Regions from separate parts of the Pseudomonas sp. Tof1 genome, predicted to be linked through region 1. Evidence: predicted binding sites of a transcription regulator. Region 1 holds the regulator's gene; each other region holds the start of a gene.
The links. The regulator FliA, encoded in region 1, starts transcription of late flagellar genes. The targets are predictions, from matches to a motif close to CTAAAGTTTNNNNNNNNNNNGCCGNTAA.

Region 1 (5,609 bases):
TGATCCGCGGGGTCGCGCTCTCCACCAGATCCATGGTGCGGTTGGCCGCAGCCTCGGTCAGCCTGACCACATAGGACAGGCGCTCGGTGGCATCGGTGATCTGCGAGACTTCCTCGGCTTGCGGCATGGTGGGATCGATCTGGAAATTGACGATCGCACTGTGCAGCTCGCGGGTCAGCTTGCCGACTTCCAGATACAAGCCGCGGTCACGGGCCTGGTTCAGCTCATGGATCATTTGCACGGCGTCGCCGAAGCGGCCTTTTTCAAGGCTTTCGACCAGCTCACGAGCATGTTTTTTCAGGGTCGATTCAAAATCGCCCAGAGAGGATTCGTAGTGCTCCATAGCGCCCCCGTGGCGGACTTCATCAACCGATGCGTTCGAAGATCTTCTCGATCTTCTCTTTCAACGCCTGGGCAGTGAATGGTTTGACCACATAGCCGTTCACACCGGCCTGTGCGGCCTCGATGATCTGCTCGCGCTTGGCCTCGGCCGTTACCATCAGGACCGGCAGGTGCTTGAGCTTCTCGTCGGCACGCACGTGGCGCAGCAGATCGATGCCGGTCATGCCGGGCATGTTCCAGTCGGTGACCAGAAAGTCGATGCTGCCACTGTTCAGCACCGGAATGGCGGTAGTACCGTCATCGGCCTCGACAGTGTTGGTGAACCCGAGATCACGCAACAGGTTCTTGATGATCCGCCGCATCGTTGAAAAGTCATCAACAATGAGGATTTTCATGTTCTTGTTCAATTCGACCTCCAAGCAGTCTTAAACGCGTTTCAGCACCTGGACGCGCTGTTAAATCAATTCGGCACAACACTCGACAAGGCTCTGTACCCTACTGCATGGAAACCACAACCGGCCGAGCCGCCGATACACCGTCACACGCTGCATCGGTCTCGTTCGCAGTGTCCCCACACACTGCCCCGTCAACGCGCTCGCCACTCTCCCAAACGCCCCCGCAAACGGGCTGCGCACTGGCTATGCAACTGGCTGACCCGTGATTCGCTGACCCCCAGGACCTCACCGATTTCCTTGAGGTTCAGCTCCTCGTCGTAGTACAGCGACAACACCAGCCGCTCACGCTCCGGCAAATTGGCGATCGCGTCCGCCAGTGCGGCCTGGAAGCGTTCATCCTCCAGATCGCGCGACGGTTCGAGATGAGCACTCGCGCCATCCTCATGCAACCCTTCATGTTCGCCGTCCTGCAACAGGTCGTCGAAACTGAACAGGCGGCTGCCCAAGGTATCATTCAAAATCCCGTAATAATCATCGAGACTCAACTGGAGTTCGGCTGCAACTTCATGATCTTTAGCGTCGCGACCGGTTTTCGCTTCAATTGCGCGGATTGCGTCACTGACCATGCGGGTGTTGCGGTGTACCGAACGGGGTGCCCAGTCGCCCTTGCGCACCTCGTCGAGCATCGCGCCACGAATGCGGATACCGGCATAGGTCTCGAAACTCGCGCCCTTGCCCGAGTCGTACTTGGTCGAAACCTCGAGCAGGCCGATCATCCCGGCCTGGATCAGGTCCTCGACCTGAACACTGGCCGGCAGCCGTGCCAGCAGGTGATAGGCGATGCGCTTGACCAGCGGCGCGTATCGCTCGATCAATTCATACTGGCTGTCACGCGAAGACTTGGAATACATGCGATAGCCACTTGCAGTCATAGCACCGGTCCCGCACTCGTTTGAAGTACCAGACGTTCGACGAAGAACTCCAGGTGCCCCCGCGGGTTGGCGGGCAACGGCCAGGTGTCGACCTTCTGCGCGATGGCCTTGAACGCCAGGGCACATTTCGAACGTGGGAAGGCTTCGTAGACCGCACGCTGCTTCTGCACGGCCTTGCGAACGCATTCGTCGTAGGGAACGGCGCCGACGTATTGTAGGGCCACGTCAAGGAAGCGGTCCGTGACCTTGGTCAACTTGGCGAACAGGTTGCGCCCTTCCTGCGGGCTCTGGGCCATGTTGGCCAGCACCCGGAAACGATTCATGCCGTAGTCGCGGTTGAGCAGCTTGATCAGCGCGTAGGCGTCGGTGATCGAGGTCGGCTCGTCGCAGACCACCAGGAGCACTTCCTGGGCCGCGCGGACAAAACTGACCACCGAGTCACCAATACCCGCAGCGGTGTCGATCACCAGCACGTCGAGATTGTCGCCGATATCGCTGAACGCCTGGATCAGGCCGGCATGCTGGGCCGGATTGAGATTGACCATGCTCTGGGTGCCTGAGGCCGCCGGCACGATACGGATCCCGCCAGGCCCCTGCAGCAGCACATCGCGCAACTCGCAGCGGCCCTCGATCACATCGGCCAGGGTCCGTTTCGGGGTCAGCCCCAGCAGAACGTCGACATTCGCCAGGCCCAGGTCGGCATCCAGCAGCATGACACGCCGGCCAAGCTCAGCCAGCGCCAGGGACAAGTTCACTGACACGTTAGTCTTCCCGACGCCACCCTTGCCGCCGGTCACCGCAATCACCTGTACGGGATGCATGCTACCCATGTTCTCTTCTTACCTTGTCTTGCGTAGACGGAAGGCCACATAACTGGCTGCGCGCTCCCGAGGGAGACTAATGCCTGGCAGACCATCGATGTAGATGCGTTGCAACGTCTTCATGGTTACCTCACCCCACTCGTTTGGAGGGGCTGTGGTAGATGTCAGCGAACATATCGGCCATGGCCTCTTCGCTGGGTTCTTCCTGCATCTGCACACTCACCGCCCGGCTCACCAGCTGGTGACGGCGTGGCAGATGCAGATCGTCCGGGATCCGCGGGCCATCGGTCAGATAGGCCACCGGCAGTTCATGGCTGATGGCCAGGCTCAGCACTTCGCCGAGGCTTGCCGTCTCGTCCAGTTTGGTCAGGATGCAACCGGCCAGGCCACAGCGCTTGTAGCTATGGTAGGCGGCGGTGAGCACCTGCTTCTGGCTGGTGGTGGCCAGGACCAGATAGTTCTTCGCCTTGATCCCGCGACCGGCCAGGCTTTCCAGCTGCATGCGCAAGGCCGGGTCGCTGGCCTGCAGGCCGGCGGTGTCGATCAGCACCACGCGCTTGCGCAGCAGCGGATCGAGGGCCTGTGCCAGGGACTGGCCGGGGTCGACATGGGTCACGGAGACATTGAGAATCCGCCCCAGCGTCTTGAGCTGCTCCTGGGCGCCAATGCGGAAGCTGTCCATGCTTACCAGCGCGATATTCTGTGCGCCGTACTTGAGTACGTAGCGTGCGGCCAGCTTGGCCAGGGTCGTGGTCTTGCCCATGCCGGCCGGGCCGACCATGGCGATCACCCCGCCCTCTTCCAGCGGTTCGATCTCGGGCGTGACGATCATGCGTGCCAGGTGCGCCAGCAGCATGCGCCAGGCCTGGCGTGGGTCCTGGATGTCGGTGATCAGTGCCAGCAGGTCGCGCGACAGCGGCCCGGACAGGCCGATGCGCTGCAGGCGTCGCCACAGGTTGGCCTGCTCCGGCTGGCGCCCCTGCAACTGGTTCCAGGCCAGCGAGCCGAGCTGGACTTCCAGCAGTTCACGCAGGCCGTTGAGCTCCGAGCGCATCGACTCGAAAACCCGCTGGTCCACCGCCGGGGCCGCTGCAGCCGGGGCCGGAGCCGGACGGCGTGGCTCGTCGAAGGTCGGTTCGATCAGCGGCTCCGCCGCGGTCAGCGGCAGGCCGGCGAACAGTTGGCGGTTGGTGCCTGCATCGCTTTCACCTTCGCTGCGCAGGCTCAGTTCGGCCTGGGCGGTGACGATCCGCGACTGGGTCTTGCGCAACTCGTCCTCGAGCTCCATGTTCGGAACCCGTGGGGCCAGGGCCGAGAGCTTGTAGTCGAGCGCAGCCGTCAGCTCGACACCGCCGGCGATCCGGCGGTTGCCGATGATGGCCGCGTCCGAGCCCAATTCGTCACGAACCAGCTTCATGGCCTGACGCATATCGGCGGCGAAAAAACGCTTAACTTGCATAACCCACTACCTCAGCCGTTGGGCCCTACTGTCGCAACGATGGTGACTTGCTTGTTGTCCGGAATTTCCTGGTAAGCCAGCACATGCAGGCTGGGTACCGCCAGGCGTCCGAACCGCGAAAGCATCGCGCGAACCGGACCGGCTACCAGCAGGATCACCGGCTGCCCCTGCATCTCTTGACGCTGGGCGGCCTCAATCAGTGAACGCTGAAGCTTTTCAGCCATGCTCGGTTCGAGCAGAACGCCCTCTTCCGAGCCTTGTCCGGCCTTCTGCAGACTATTGAGCAATATTTGTTCCAACCTGGGTTCCAAGGTGATCACAGGCAGCTCGGAGTCAAGCCCTACAATGCTTTGGACGATTGCGCGGGATAAACCGACACGCACGGCGGCAACCAAAGCGGCAGTATCTTGACTCTTGGAGGCATTGTTGGCGATCGCTTCGGCAATGGTGCGGATATCGCGCACCGGCACGTGTTCGGCGAGCAACGCCTGCAGCACCTTGAGCAGGTGCGACAGGGAAATGATCCCCGGCACCAGTTCCTCGGCCAGTTTCGGCGAGTTCTTGGCCAGCAGTTGCATGAGCTGCTGGACTTCCTCGTGACCGATCAGCTCGCTGGAGTGCTTGTACAGAATCTGGTTGAGGTGGGTCGCGACCACGGTACTGGCATCGACCACGGTGTAGCCCAGCGACTGCGCCTGGGCGCGCTGGCTGATCTCGATCCAGACCGCATCCAGCCCGAAGGCCGGGTCCTTGGCGGTAATCCCGTTGAGCGTGCCATAGACCTGCCCCGGGTTGATCGCCAGTTCGCGCTCGGGATAGATCTCGGCCTCGGCCAGAATCACCCCCATCAGGGTCAGGCGGTAGGCGCTGGGCGCCAGGTCGAGGTTGTCACGAATATGCACGGTGGGCATCAGAAAGCCCAGGTCCTGGGACAGCTTCTTGCGCACGCCCTTGATCCGCGCCAGCAACTGCCCGCCCTGGTTGCGATCCACCAGCGGAATCAGGCGGTAGCCCACTTCCAGGCCGATCATGTCGATCGGGGTCACGTCGTCCCAGCCCAGTTCCTTGGTTTCCATGGCGCGGGCCGGCGACGGCAGCAGTTCCTGCTGGCGCTGGACTTCGGCCAGGGCCTGGGCCTTGGCAACATTCTGTTTTTTCCAGACCAGGTACGCCGCACCACCGGCCAGCAGCGCCAGACTGAGGAAGGAGATGTGCGGCATGCCCGGCACCAGCCCCATGACCGCCATCAGGCCGGCCGCCACGGCCAGGGCCTTGGGCGAAGCGAACATCTGCCGGTTGATCTGCTTGCCCATGTCTTCCGAGCCGGAGGCACGGGTCACCATGATGGCCGCGGCTGTGGATAACAACAGTGATGGCAATTGCGCCACTAAACCGTCACCGATGGTCAGCAGGGCGTAGACCTTGCCGGCGTCGGCGAATGTCATGTTGTGCTGGAAGATGCCGACCGCCATGCCGCCGATCAGGTTGATGAACAGGATCAGCAGGCCGGCGATGGCGTCACCGCGGACGAATTTGCTGGCACCGTCCATCGAACCGTAGAACTCGGCCTCCTGGGCCACTTCCGCACGGCGCGCCTTGGCCTGGGCCTGGTCGATCAGGCCGGCGTTGAGGTCGGCATCGATCGCCATCTGCTTACCGG
Region 2 (5,609 bases), 2.1 Mb from region 1:
AGGTACTGGCAAGACGCTGTTGGCCAGCCGGCTGCCCGGGCTGTTGCCGCCGCTGGACGAGCATGAGGCGCTGGAGGTGGCAGCGATCCAGTCGGTCGCCAGTCATGTGCCCTTGAGCAGTTGGCCGCAGCGGCCGTTTCGCCAGCCCCACCACTCGGCGTCCGGGCCGGCGCTGGTCGGTGGTGGATCGAGACCGCGTCCTGGCGAGATCACCCTCGCCCATCATGGCGTGCTGTTTCTCGATGAACTGCCGGAGTTCGACCGCAAGGTACTGGAAGTGCTGCGCGAACCGCTGGAGTCGGGCCATATCGTGATCTCCCGCGCCCGCGACCGGGTACGTTTCCCCGCTCGATTCCAGTTGGTGGCGGCAATGAATCCGTGCCCCTGTGGATACCTTGGCGACCCGACCAACCGCTGCCGCTGTACCCCGGAGCAGATCCAGCGTTATCGCAACAAGCTGTCCGGCCCGTTGCTGGACCGTATCGACCTGCACTTGACCGTGGCCCGTGAGGCCACGGCACTGAGCCCGGTCAAGGAGCCGGGAAACACCACGGCCAAGGCGGCCGAGCGGGTGGCGCAAGCTCGCCGGCGCCAGCAGCAACGCCAAGGGTGCGCCAACGCCTTTCTCGATCTGCAGGGATTGCGCCAGCACTGCAAGTTATCCACAGCCGATGAAACGTGGCTGGAGACAGCCTGCGAACGCCTGACCCTGTCGCTGCGGGCCGCGCATCGGTTGCTGAAGGTGGCAAGGACGTTGGCGGATCTGGAGCAGGTAGAGGGAATCAGCCGTGAGCATCTGGCCGAGGCGTTGCAGTACCGGCCCAGTAGTGCCTGATATGGCCGGGATAGTGGCTGGTACTGCGGTGAGGTTGAGGGCCTATTCGCGGGCAAGCCTCGCTCCTACAGTGCCGAGTCGTATACAGGGTCCATGTACGACTCGGCACTGTAGGAGCGTGGCTTGCCCGCGAATGGATCTAAAGACCGGCGCCGCCTCACCGGAACCGATCAACCTCCTGCCGCAGTTCCGCCGCCAGCATCTCCAGCTCGCGCGCGGTCTGCGCCAGGTTGGAGACCACTTCGCGCTGTTCGCTGTTGGCCAGGGCGATGCTCTGCAGGTTGCTGCTGAGCAGGGTCGCGGTGCTGCTCTGCTCCTGGGTGGCGGTGGTGATGGCAGCGAATTGCTGGCCGGCCGAGCGGCTCTGTTCGTCGATACGCGCCAGCGCCGAGGCGACGTTGGCGTTGCGCGACAGGCCTTCCTGCATCAGCGAGTTGCCCTGCTCCATGGTCTGGATGGCATGACCGGTTTCCTGCTGGATGCTGTGGATCATGCTGGAGATCTCGTCCGTCGCCTCGCGGGTACGCCCCGCCAGGCTGCGTACCTCATCGGCGACCACGGCAAAACCGCGGCCCTGTTCGCCGGCCCGGGCGGCTTCGATGGCGGCGTTGAGCGCCAGCAGGTTGGTCTGCTCGGCGATCGAGGTGATCACGCCGACGATGCCGCCGATTTCCTGGGAACGCTGGCCCAGGGTGTTGATCACCGTCGCCGTGCTGTTCAGCGCCGCGGCGATCTGTTCCAGGGACGACGAAGCCTCTTCCATGGAACTGCGGCCGATACGGGTCTGCTGGGCATTTTCCTGGGCCAGGCGCTCGGTATTGCTCATGTTGTCGGCGATGTTCAGCGAGGTGGCGCTGAACTCTTCGACCGCGCCGGCCATGCTGGTGATTTCGCCGGACTGCTGTTCCATGCCTTCGTAGGCGCCGCTCGACAGGCCGGACAGGGCCTGGGCACGGCCGTTGACCTCCTGGGCCGCCTTGCGGATGTGCTCGACCATGGTCGACAGCGCCTGGCCCATCTGGTTGAAACTGCCGGCCAGCTGGCCAATCTCGTCCTGGCTCGACACATTGAGCCGTACGCTCAGGTCGCCAGCGCCCAGGGCCTGGGCCTGGCGCACCAGGTCACCCAACGGACGCAACTTGCTGCGCAGCAGCCAGACCGCCGCCCCCACCGCCAGCAGCATCGCCAGCAGGCTGCCGAGCACCAGGCGAATACCGACACTCCAGGTCACTGCGCTGATTTCGGCCTTGGGCATGCTCGCCACCACTGACCACGGGCCATCCGCGAAAGGCACCGCGACGCTGTAGATGTCGTCGCTCCTGTCGCTCCAGAAGCGCCCCTGGCCGGGCTGTTTCGCCAGGTCGGCGATCACCTTGGCCGCCTGCTCGGGGTCGTTCACCTCGGCTGGCGGTACCAGCCAGCGTTTCTGTTCGTCGAGCAACGCCAGGGAACCGGTGGTGCCGATGCGGAACCGCTTGAGGTTATCGAACTGCGCCTTCTGCGCATCGGTGTAGTCGAAGCCGACGAACAGCACCGCGAACACCTTGCCGCTGCTGTCGCGCACCGGGGTGTACTGGGTCATGTAGTAGCGGTCGAACAGCAGGGCCCGGCCGACATAGCCCTGCCCCGCCATCAGCTTGGCGTAGGCCGGGTGCTGGTGGTCGAGCAGGGTGCCGATGGCACGGCTGCCATCCTGCTTGGTCAGGGAGGTGCTGACGCGGATGAAGTCGTCGCCGCTGCGCACGAACAGGGTCGCAACCCCGGCGGTCATCTGCTTGAAATCGTCGACTTCGGTGAAATCGTTGTTGAGCAGCTTGTCGCGCAGGTACAGGCCCGGAGCCTGGGTGCCGGCCACGCTGACCGGCTCATCGGTGCGCGCGCTCAGGCCGTTGCTGAAGCGCTTCTCGAACAGCCCGCTGAGGCGCTGGGTGTTTTCGCGCAGGGTCCCGTGGAAGGTGTTCAACTGGTCGGCGAGCAGACGTGCTTCGCTGGCCAGGTGCTCTTCGCGGGTGTCGAGGTTGGCCGAATCCAGCGAACGCAGGGCGAATACGGTGCTGCCGCTGATCACCACTGCCAGGATGACGGAGAGCGCAAGGCCGAGTTGCGTGGCGATTCGGGCACGGGGTTGAGGCATGAACAGCTCCTGACCGAGTGGCCGGGTCATCCCTGTCCCTGGCGCTACCCGGCTTTTCTGTATGTTGAGTCGTGAGGGGCCTTTCTGAACGAAGGTTCCATGTCGCTACAGTCGGCTGCTCAAGGAGATACTTGAGCAATTTGCAGGGGTATCTGCCAGAAATCTGATTGATGGGCCGTGTGCTCAGCCCAGGCGCTCGACCTGGGGCAGTTCCATGGCGGCGACCTCGCCTTGCAGGAAGTCGCTCAGGCGGCGCAGACGCTCGCCGCCGGGGCGGGTCTTGGGCCATACCAGGTAATAGTCTTCGCCACTGGCCACTGCCGTCGGCCAGGGCAGGCTCAGGCGTCCCTGGGCCACGTCCTCGGCCACCATCAGCAGGTCGCCCATGGACACGCCGTAACCACGGGCCGCTGCAATCATCCCCAGTTCCAGGGTGTCGAACACCTGGCCGCCCTTGAGGGAAATACGCTCGGACAGCCCCATGCGCTCCAGCCAGTTGCGCCAGTCACGACGGTCCGGCGTCGGGTGCAGCAGCTCGGTGGCGGCCAGGCGCTCGACGTCCCAGGGCTGGTCGTTGAGCAGGGTCGGTGCGCCCACCGGGATCAGCCATTCGGAGAACAGGTAGCTGGACTCCCAGTCCGGCGGGAAATGCCCGGCGCCGAGCAATACCGCGCAATCGAACGGTTCCTGGTTGAAATCGACGTTGTCGACGTCCATCCAGGCGCTGGTCAATTGCACCTCGTTGCCTTTCTGCAGGTGCCGGAAGCGGCTGATGCGGGCCAGCAGCCAGCGCATGGTCAGGGTCGACGGCGCCTTCATGCGCAGGATGTCATCTTCGGCGCGCAGGGTGTCGCAGGCCCGCTCCAGCGCACCGAAACCCTCGCGAATGCCCGGCAGCAGCAACCGCGCGGCCTCCGTCAGTTGCAGGTTGCGGCCGTTGCGCTGGAACAGCCGGCAGGCGAAGTGCTCCTCCAGGGTGCGGATATGCCGGCTGACCGCGCTCTGGGTGATCGACAGTTCTTCGGCCGCCCGGGTGAACGAGCTGTAGCGCGCCGCCGCTTCAAAGGCGCGCAAGGCATAGAGAGGGGGCAGACGACGAGACATTCGTGACCTTCCGGGAACGGGATGGAACAGCACCAGGCAGGTACTCATACATGAGTTTTTATCATGCGAGCAATCGTTTTTATCCCTTTGTGCAAAGCCGTGCAAGCGCCGAGAATCAGTCCTTTAACCCTCCTGTCCCCCTTCGAGTCTGATGATCATGCAGCATCCAGCACGTACCGAGCTCCTGGCCATCCTGCGGCTGTCCGGGCCGTTGATCGCCTCGCAGCTGGCGCACATGCTGATGGTGCTGACCGACACCCTGATGATGGCCCGGCTCAGTCCCGAGGCCCTGGCCGGTGGCGGCCTGGGCGCGGCGAGCTATTCGTTCGTGTCGATCTTCTGCCTCGGGGTGATTGCCGCGGTCGGTACCCTGGTGGCCATCCGGCACGGCGCCGGCGACACGCAGGGCGTCACCCGCCTGGCCCAGGCCGGGCTCTGGCTGGCCTGGGCCATGGCGCTGGTCGCCGGCCTGCTGCTGTGGAACCTCAAGCCGCTTCTGCTGCTGTTCGGCCAGACGCCGAGCAACGTGCAGGCCGCCGGCCAGTTCCTGCTGGTACTGCCGTTCGCCCTGCCCGGCTACCTGAGTTTCATGGCCCTGCGCGGCTTCACCAGTGCGCTGGGGCGGGCCACGCCGGTGATGGTGATCAGCCTGGGCGGGACCGTGGCCAACTTTTTGCTCAACTACGCGCTGATCACCGGCATGTTCGGCCTGCCGCACCTGGGCCTGACCGGGATCGGCCTGGTCACGGCCATCGTCGCCAACTGTATGGCGCTGGCCCTGGCCTGGCATATCCGCCGGCATGCGGCGTATCGCGACTACCCGCTGCGGCGGGGCCTGTCGCGGCCGAACGGTCAGTACCTGCGCGAGCTGTGGCGGCTGGGCCTGCCCATCGGTGGCACCTATGCGGTGGAAGTCGGGCTGTTCGCCTTCGCCGCCCTGTGCATGGGCACCATGGGCAGCACGCAGTTGGCGGCGCACCAGATCGCCCTGCAGATCGTCTCGGTGGCGTTCATGATTCCCGCGGGGATTTCCTACGCCATCACCCTGCGTATCGGCCAGCACTACGGGGCCGGGCAACTGCTGGACGCACGGCGGGCGGGGCGGGTCGGGATCGCCTTTGGCGCGGCGGCCATGCTGGCCTTCGCCATGCTGTTCTGGCTGGCACCGAATCAGTTGATCGGGCTGTTCCTGGACCACAATGACCCGGCGTTCCGCCCGGTGATCGAACTGGCGGTCAGCCTGCTGGCGGTGGCCGCGTGGTTCGAGCTGTTCGATGGCACCCAGACCATCGCCATGGGCGCGATCCGCGGGCTCAAGGACGCCAAGACCACCTTCCTGGTCGGGCTTGGTTGCTACTGGCTGATTGGCGCGCCGTCGGCCTGGCTGCTGGCGTTCAACCTCGGCTGGGGACCGACCGGGGTCTGGTGGGGGCTGGCGCTGGGGCTGGCGTGCGCGGCGACCGGGCTGACCCTGGCGTTCGAATGGCGGATGAAGCGGATGCTGGGCAAAAGCGAACAGAAGGCATCGGCTCAAGC
Region 3 (5,609 bases), 1.3 Mb from region 1:
GGGAATCTCAAATCTCTACAGGGGTGTCGGGGTGGTTGCCCCATTCGCCCCAGGAGCCGGCATAACCCTTGACGCGCGGATAACCGAGCGCCTTGGCCACCAGATAGGTGAAGCCGGAGCGGTGGTGGGTCTGGCAATGGGTGATCACTTCCTTGTCGGGAGTGATGCCCAGGCTGTCGAGGATTGCCGGCATATCCTTGCGGATGCGCAGGCTGCGCGCCTTGTCCATGCCGGCGGTCCATTCGAAGTTGACTGCGCCTGGAATGTGTCCGCCCTTGGCGGCCAGCACCTTCTCGCCGGAATACTCCAATGGGCCGCGGGCGTCCCAGATCGCCAGGTCGGGCGCGCCCAGGCGCGACTGCAGGTAATCGCGGGTGGCGGTCGGTTCGTCGTGCAGGGTCAGGGCAACCGGGCCGCCGGCAACCGCCGGGATGTCCTCGGACACCGGCAGGCCTTCGTCCAGCCACGCCAGCAGGCCGCCGTCGAGGTAGTGGTAGCGGGTGTGGCCGATGACATCCAGCAGCCAGATGAAACGGCCGGCCCAGCCGCCGCCTTCATCGTCGTAGACCACGTAGACCGCGTCCGGGTTGTGGCCCAGTTCGCCGAACAGGGCTTCGAGCGCCTCTTGCGGTGGCATCAGCCCCGGAGCCGGTGGCTGGCCCAACTGGGTACGCTTGGGGTCGACGAAACGTGCGCCGGGGATATGCCCCGCGCCGTAGCGGGCGCTGCTGGTCAGGTCCACCAGGATCAGCCCGGGGGTGTCGAGACGCGGCAGCAGGTCGCTGGGCTCGATCACCAGCGGCAAGCCAGAGAAGTCAGGCATGTGGGTTCTCCTGGACGCAAAGGGGAGGATTGTAGCGCAAGCTTCAGGCGCTGCGGTTGGTAAAGGCGTGCAGCGCCTTTTCGATACATTGCATGGTTTTGCCGAAGGCTTGCACGGTGATCTCCGAAAACGGCACGCCCGCCTGGTCGGCCAGGATCACCATCACCACCCGACCGTTGTTGCTCAGCGAGCGCAACAGCAGGTGTTCGCCGGGAAGGAATTGCGCCCGCAGGCTGTTGGGCAGCAGTGCCTGGAACTGGCGAGCGTTTTCTGGCGACAGGCGAATCTGCGCGGGCTGCTTCATCAGTCGTTGCAGCAGCGTGCTCTGGGCCACCTGCAGGATCAGATTGCTCGCCTCGGCGGGAAGGCCGGCGGTCTGGTGCACCCGCAGTGCGCTGCGGCTGCGGTCGGTCATCAGGATCATCACCCGGCGCAGGCCGCAGGCCGCCAGGGCGTCGCGGGCCACGGTGGTCAGGTGCATGGCGTTGGTGAAACGGCTGGGTTCGGCCAGCAGTTGTGCGCAGTGCCTGCGCCAGAGCCCCATCGCCGCGGCGTCAGGGGCAGCGGCCGGCAACAGGTCGGCATGCACGCGGCGCACATGCCACGGCCAGATCAGAGCCTCGGCCGGGTGCCACAGGTCCTGCATCGAATGCTGGTTGGCGCTCTGGGCCGCCTGCTGGTGGATCTGTTGCTGCAACTCGTTCATCGGCTGCTGCAGGTACAGGCTCGACAGGTACTGCCAGCGCAGGCAGTGCGGGCTGTCCCAGGCCTGTTGTGCCGCCACGGCCAGGCCGTTGGCCAGCAATACGGTGTTGGCGGGCTGGTTCAGCCAGCGGCGCAGTTCGGGGTCGGCATCCAGTTGCTGTTGCTGGTGCAGGGGGCTCTCATTGTCGCGGGCGATATGCAGTGCCTGGGCGAGGGTCTTGCGTTCGTTGAGCAGCGTTTGATAACCCTGGGTCACCCACACTGGCAGGCGCCAGAACTCGGCCATGGCCTGGCATAGCTCCAGCAGGCGCACGCCGAACAGCTCCCGTTCGACCCTGGCGGCGGGCTCGTGCTTGTGCAGCACCCGCAGTTCCCAGGTTTCGAGCAGCCTGGGGTGGGTCAGTGCCAGTGGCCACAGGGGGCCAGGAACAGCAGGCTGCCCCAGTGGATATCCTGCCAGAGCCGGGCCAGGCGGGCGGCAAACAGGCCGTTGGCCTGCTGGCTGGCATGCTGGCTGATCAGTTGCAACTGGCGCAGGGCGATCGGAATGTCTTCGGGCAGTCGTGCGGGCAGGCGCTCAAGCAACTCCTCGGTACGTTTCAGACCGAGGCGATTGATCGCGATCTCGAGGTTTTCGGCCGGCTCGGTCATGCTGCCGTGGGTGTGATGGTTGGCTTCGCAGATCACGCTCAGCGCCAGGGCCGGGCTATCCTGCATCAGCTCGGCGATGTCGCGCAGCGAGCTGCGGCTGTCGCGGATGGCCCGGCAGACGCGGTCGTGGCTGTCCTGCGGGACGGGCAGGCGAACGCCCTGCAACAGCCTGGTCCAGCCTTGCAGGGTGTTCGGTCTTGCACTGGACACAGCCGTTTGATTCGTCATGATTAAGCGCGATCATCACCATTAATGCGCCCGGAACGGGCCTGACGGCGCTGCGCTGGTCCTGCCGCCGAGGCCATGCACTGCCGGTTTTCTGGCTTTTCGCCTGAACTGGCTATAGTCTGGCGCAGTTTCGCCGATAAGTAGAAGAAGAGATTTACTAACTTCCGAATATGACCTTGAACCCGACTCAACAAGTACTCTCATTCTATGGCTAAAATCATCGGCATCATTGTCGTATTCGCGAGCGTGCTCGGCGGGTACGTGCTCTCCCACGGCAAGATTGCGGCGCTGATCCAGCCCTTCGAGGTCTTGATCATCGGTGGTGCGGCGCTGGGTGCTTTCCTGCAGTCCAACCCCGGCTACATGACCATGCACGTGGTCAAGAAATCCCTGAGCATGTTCGGCTCGCGCTTCAGCCACACCTTCTATATGGAAGTGCTCGGCCTGATCTATGAGATCCTCAACAAGAGCCGTCGTGAAGGCATGATGGCGATCGAGGGTGACATCGAGGATGCAGCGGCCAGCCCGATCTTCGCCAAGTACCCTGCCGTTCTGAAGGATGAGCGCATGACTGCGTTCATCTGCGACTACCTGCGCATCATGTCCTCGGGCAACATGGCTCCCCATGAGCTGGAAGGCCTGTTCGACATGGAACTGCTGAGCATGAAGGAAGAACTCGAGCATCCATCCCATGCCGTCACCGGCGTGGCCGACGGCATGCCCGGCTTCGGTATCGTCGCGGCGGTACTGGGGATCGTGGTGACCATGGCCTCCCTGGGCGATGGCGACCAGAAATCCATCGGTCTGCACGTGGGTGCGGCACTGGTGGGGACCTTCTTCGGTATTCTCGCCGCCTATGGCTTCTTCGGTCCGCTGGCGCAATCCCTGGCCCACGATGCCAAGGAAGAACTGAACGTCTACGAGGCGATCAAGGCCTCCCTGGTGGCCTCGGCCTCCGGCATGCCGCCTTCGCTGGCAGTGGAGTTCGGGCGCAAGGTGCTCTATCCGAAGCATCGGCCGAGCTTCGCCGAGCTGGAACAAGCGGTTCGCGGTCGCTGAGTCATGGAGAACAATCAGCCGATCATCATCAAGCGCGTCAAGCGCTTTGGCGGCGGGCACCATGGCGGTGCCTGGAAAATCGCCTTTGCCGACTTCGCGACGGCGATGATGGCCTTCTTCCTGGTGTTGTGGCTGCTGTCCACCGCGACCCCGGAGCAGAAGATCGCCATCGCCGGCTACTTCAAGGACCCGATCGGTTTTTCCGAGAGCGGTACGCCCTACATCATCGACCTGGGCGGTTCCCCGACGCTGGCGCCGGACAAGACCCTCAACCCGGAAGTGAAGTCCCAGCCGCAACCGGACAAGGTCACGGTCGACACCGAGCAGGTGGAGGGCATGGCCGAACAGGTCGAGAAGGAGCGCCTGGAACTGCTGCTGCAGGAGTTGCAGAACAAGGTCGACGAAAGCCCGCAGTTGCAGAAGTTCAAGGACCAGATCCTGTTCGAAATCACCCCGGACGGCTTGCGCATCCAGATCATGGACGCGGAAAACCGGCCGATGTTCGACTCCGGCAGTGCGCGCCTGAAGCCTTACTTCGAGGACATCCTGCTGGCGATGGCCGACACCATCAAGGCGGTGCCGAACAAGATCAGCATCAGCGGCCATACCGATGCCAAGCCGTACGCCGGCACTGGCGACTTCGGCAACTGGGAGCTGTCGGCCAACCGCGCCAACGCCGCGCGCCGTGCACTGGTGGCTGGCCGTTATCCGGACTCGCAAGTGGCGCGAGTGGTGGGTTATGCCTCGTCGGCGCTGTTCGACAAGGCCGATCCGTTCAACCCGGTCAACCGCCGCATCGACATCGTGGTGCTGACCAAGAAGGCCCAGAAAGCCATTGAGGGCGAGCAGGGCGCGGACGAGGCCAAGCCGGATGGCGCGGCACCGGCTCCCGGCGCGCCTGGCGCCTCGAATGCGGCCCCGGCCGACCCGAATGCGCTGCCGGCGGACAAGCAGCCGCTGCCCGCCCACGAGGTGCGGCAACGCTTGAACATCTTCGAGGATGGTGTATTGAAGATGGACGAGACGGGCAAGCCCAGAACCGGCTCCTGAGCCAGACGACAAGGCCGCGATGATCGCGGCCTTGTCGTTTCTGTCATTTCAATAGCTGTCTTGCGGCAGGCTGGCGATGATCGAGCGGTAGCTGTTCATCCGCTGCTGCTGGATACGCCCGTCTTCCAGGGCCTTGAGCAGGGCGCAGCCGGGCTCGCGATCGTGCTTGCAGTCGCGGAAGCGGCAGGTACCGAGCAGGTCGTTGAACTCGATGAAGCCGGCCTCGACATCGGCGCGGCTGACGTGGCCCAGGCCGAATTCGCGAATACCCGGGGAGTCGATCAGTTCGCCGCCGCCGGGGAAGTGGAACAGGCGCGCCGTGGTGGTGGTGTGGGTGCCCTGGCCGGACAGCTCGGACAGCGGGCCGACGCGGGTTTCCACCTCGGGCAGCAGGCTGTTGACCAGCGAGGACTTGCCGACCCCGGACTGGCCGACGAACACGCTGATGCGCCCGTCCAGTTGCCGTTGCAACTGCTCCATGCCGTTGCCGTGGTGGGCCGACACTTCCAGCAGCGGATAACCCAGTTGCCGGTAGACCGCCAGCAGCGCATTCAGGGCCGGGGCGTTGTGCTCGTCGATCAGGTCGAACTTGTTCAGCAGCAGCAGCGGGCGGATGCCGGCGTGCTCGGCGGCCACCAGATAGCGGTCGATCAGGTTGGCGTGGGGTTCGGGCAACGGCGCGAAGACGATCACGATCATGTCGACGTTGGCGGCCACCGGCTTGAGCTGGCCGCGGCTGTCCGGGCGCTTGAGCTCGGTGGTGCGTGGCAGTTGCGCGACGATCACGCCGATGCCCTGGTTGCCCGGGCGCCAGACCACCTGGTCGCCGGTCACCAGGGCTGGCAGGTTGGCCCGCAGGTGGCAGCGGAACACCTGGCCCTTGAACTCTCCTTCCAGGGCCTCGACTTCGACCTGCACGCCGAAGTGCGCAATCACCAGGCCTGTCTGTTCAGGGCCCAGGTCACCGCCCTCCAGGGCTTCCACGGCCTGTGACTCGCGTTTGGCGGCGCGTGCGGCGCGTTCGCCCTGGATCTTTTCGATGCGCCAGTTCTGGCGGCGGTTGAGCTGGCGTTTGGCCATGGGTGTTCCGTGT

Region 2: the regulator FliA is predicted to act here: its motif matches at 3,078-3,105, upstream of ACZ5KU_RS30530 (methyl-accepting chemotaxis protein).
Region 3: the regulator FliA is predicted to act here: its motif matches at 2,520-2,547, upstream of motA (flagellar motor stator protein MotA).

What each region holds. Positions count from the first base shown of each region.
Region 1 is NZ_AP024344.1:1,835,252-1,840,860, reverse strand. It holds gene ACZ5KU_RS08540 (protein phosphatase CheZ) at 1-343, opposite strand, end outside; gene ACZ5KU_RS08535 (chemotaxis response regulator CheY) at 366-737, opposite strand; gene fliA (RNA polymerase sigma factor FliA) at 929-1,669, opposite strand; gene fleN (flagellar synthesis regulator FleN) at 1,666-2,499, opposite strand; gene flhF (flagellar biosynthesis protein FlhF) at 2,621-3,949, opposite strand; gene flhA (flagellar biosynthesis protein FlhA) at 3,961-5,609, opposite strand, start outside.
Region 2 is NZ_AP024344.1:6,754,258-6,759,866, forward strand. It holds gene ACZ5KU_RS30525 (YifB family Mg chelatase-like AAA ATPase) at 1-835, shown strand, start outside; gene ACZ5KU_RS30530 (methyl-accepting chemotaxis protein) at 993-2,969, opposite strand; gene ACZ5KU_RS30535 (LysR substrate-binding domain-containing protein) at 3,153-4,073, opposite strand; gene ACZ5KU_RS30540 (NorM family multidrug efflux MATE transporter) at 4,225-5,609, shown strand, end outside.
Region 3 is NZ_AP024344.1:570,617-576,225, forward strand. It holds gene ACZ5KU_RS02530 (rhodanese-like domain-containing protein) at 8-823, opposite strand; partial or broken gene ACZ5KU_RS02535 (HDOD domain-containing protein) at 867-2,407, opposite strand; gene motA (flagellar motor stator protein MotA) at 2,615-3,466, shown strand; gene motB (flagellar motor protein MotB) at 3,470-4,516, shown strand; gene rsgA (small ribosomal subunit biogenesis GTPase RsgA) at 4,565-5,596, opposite strand.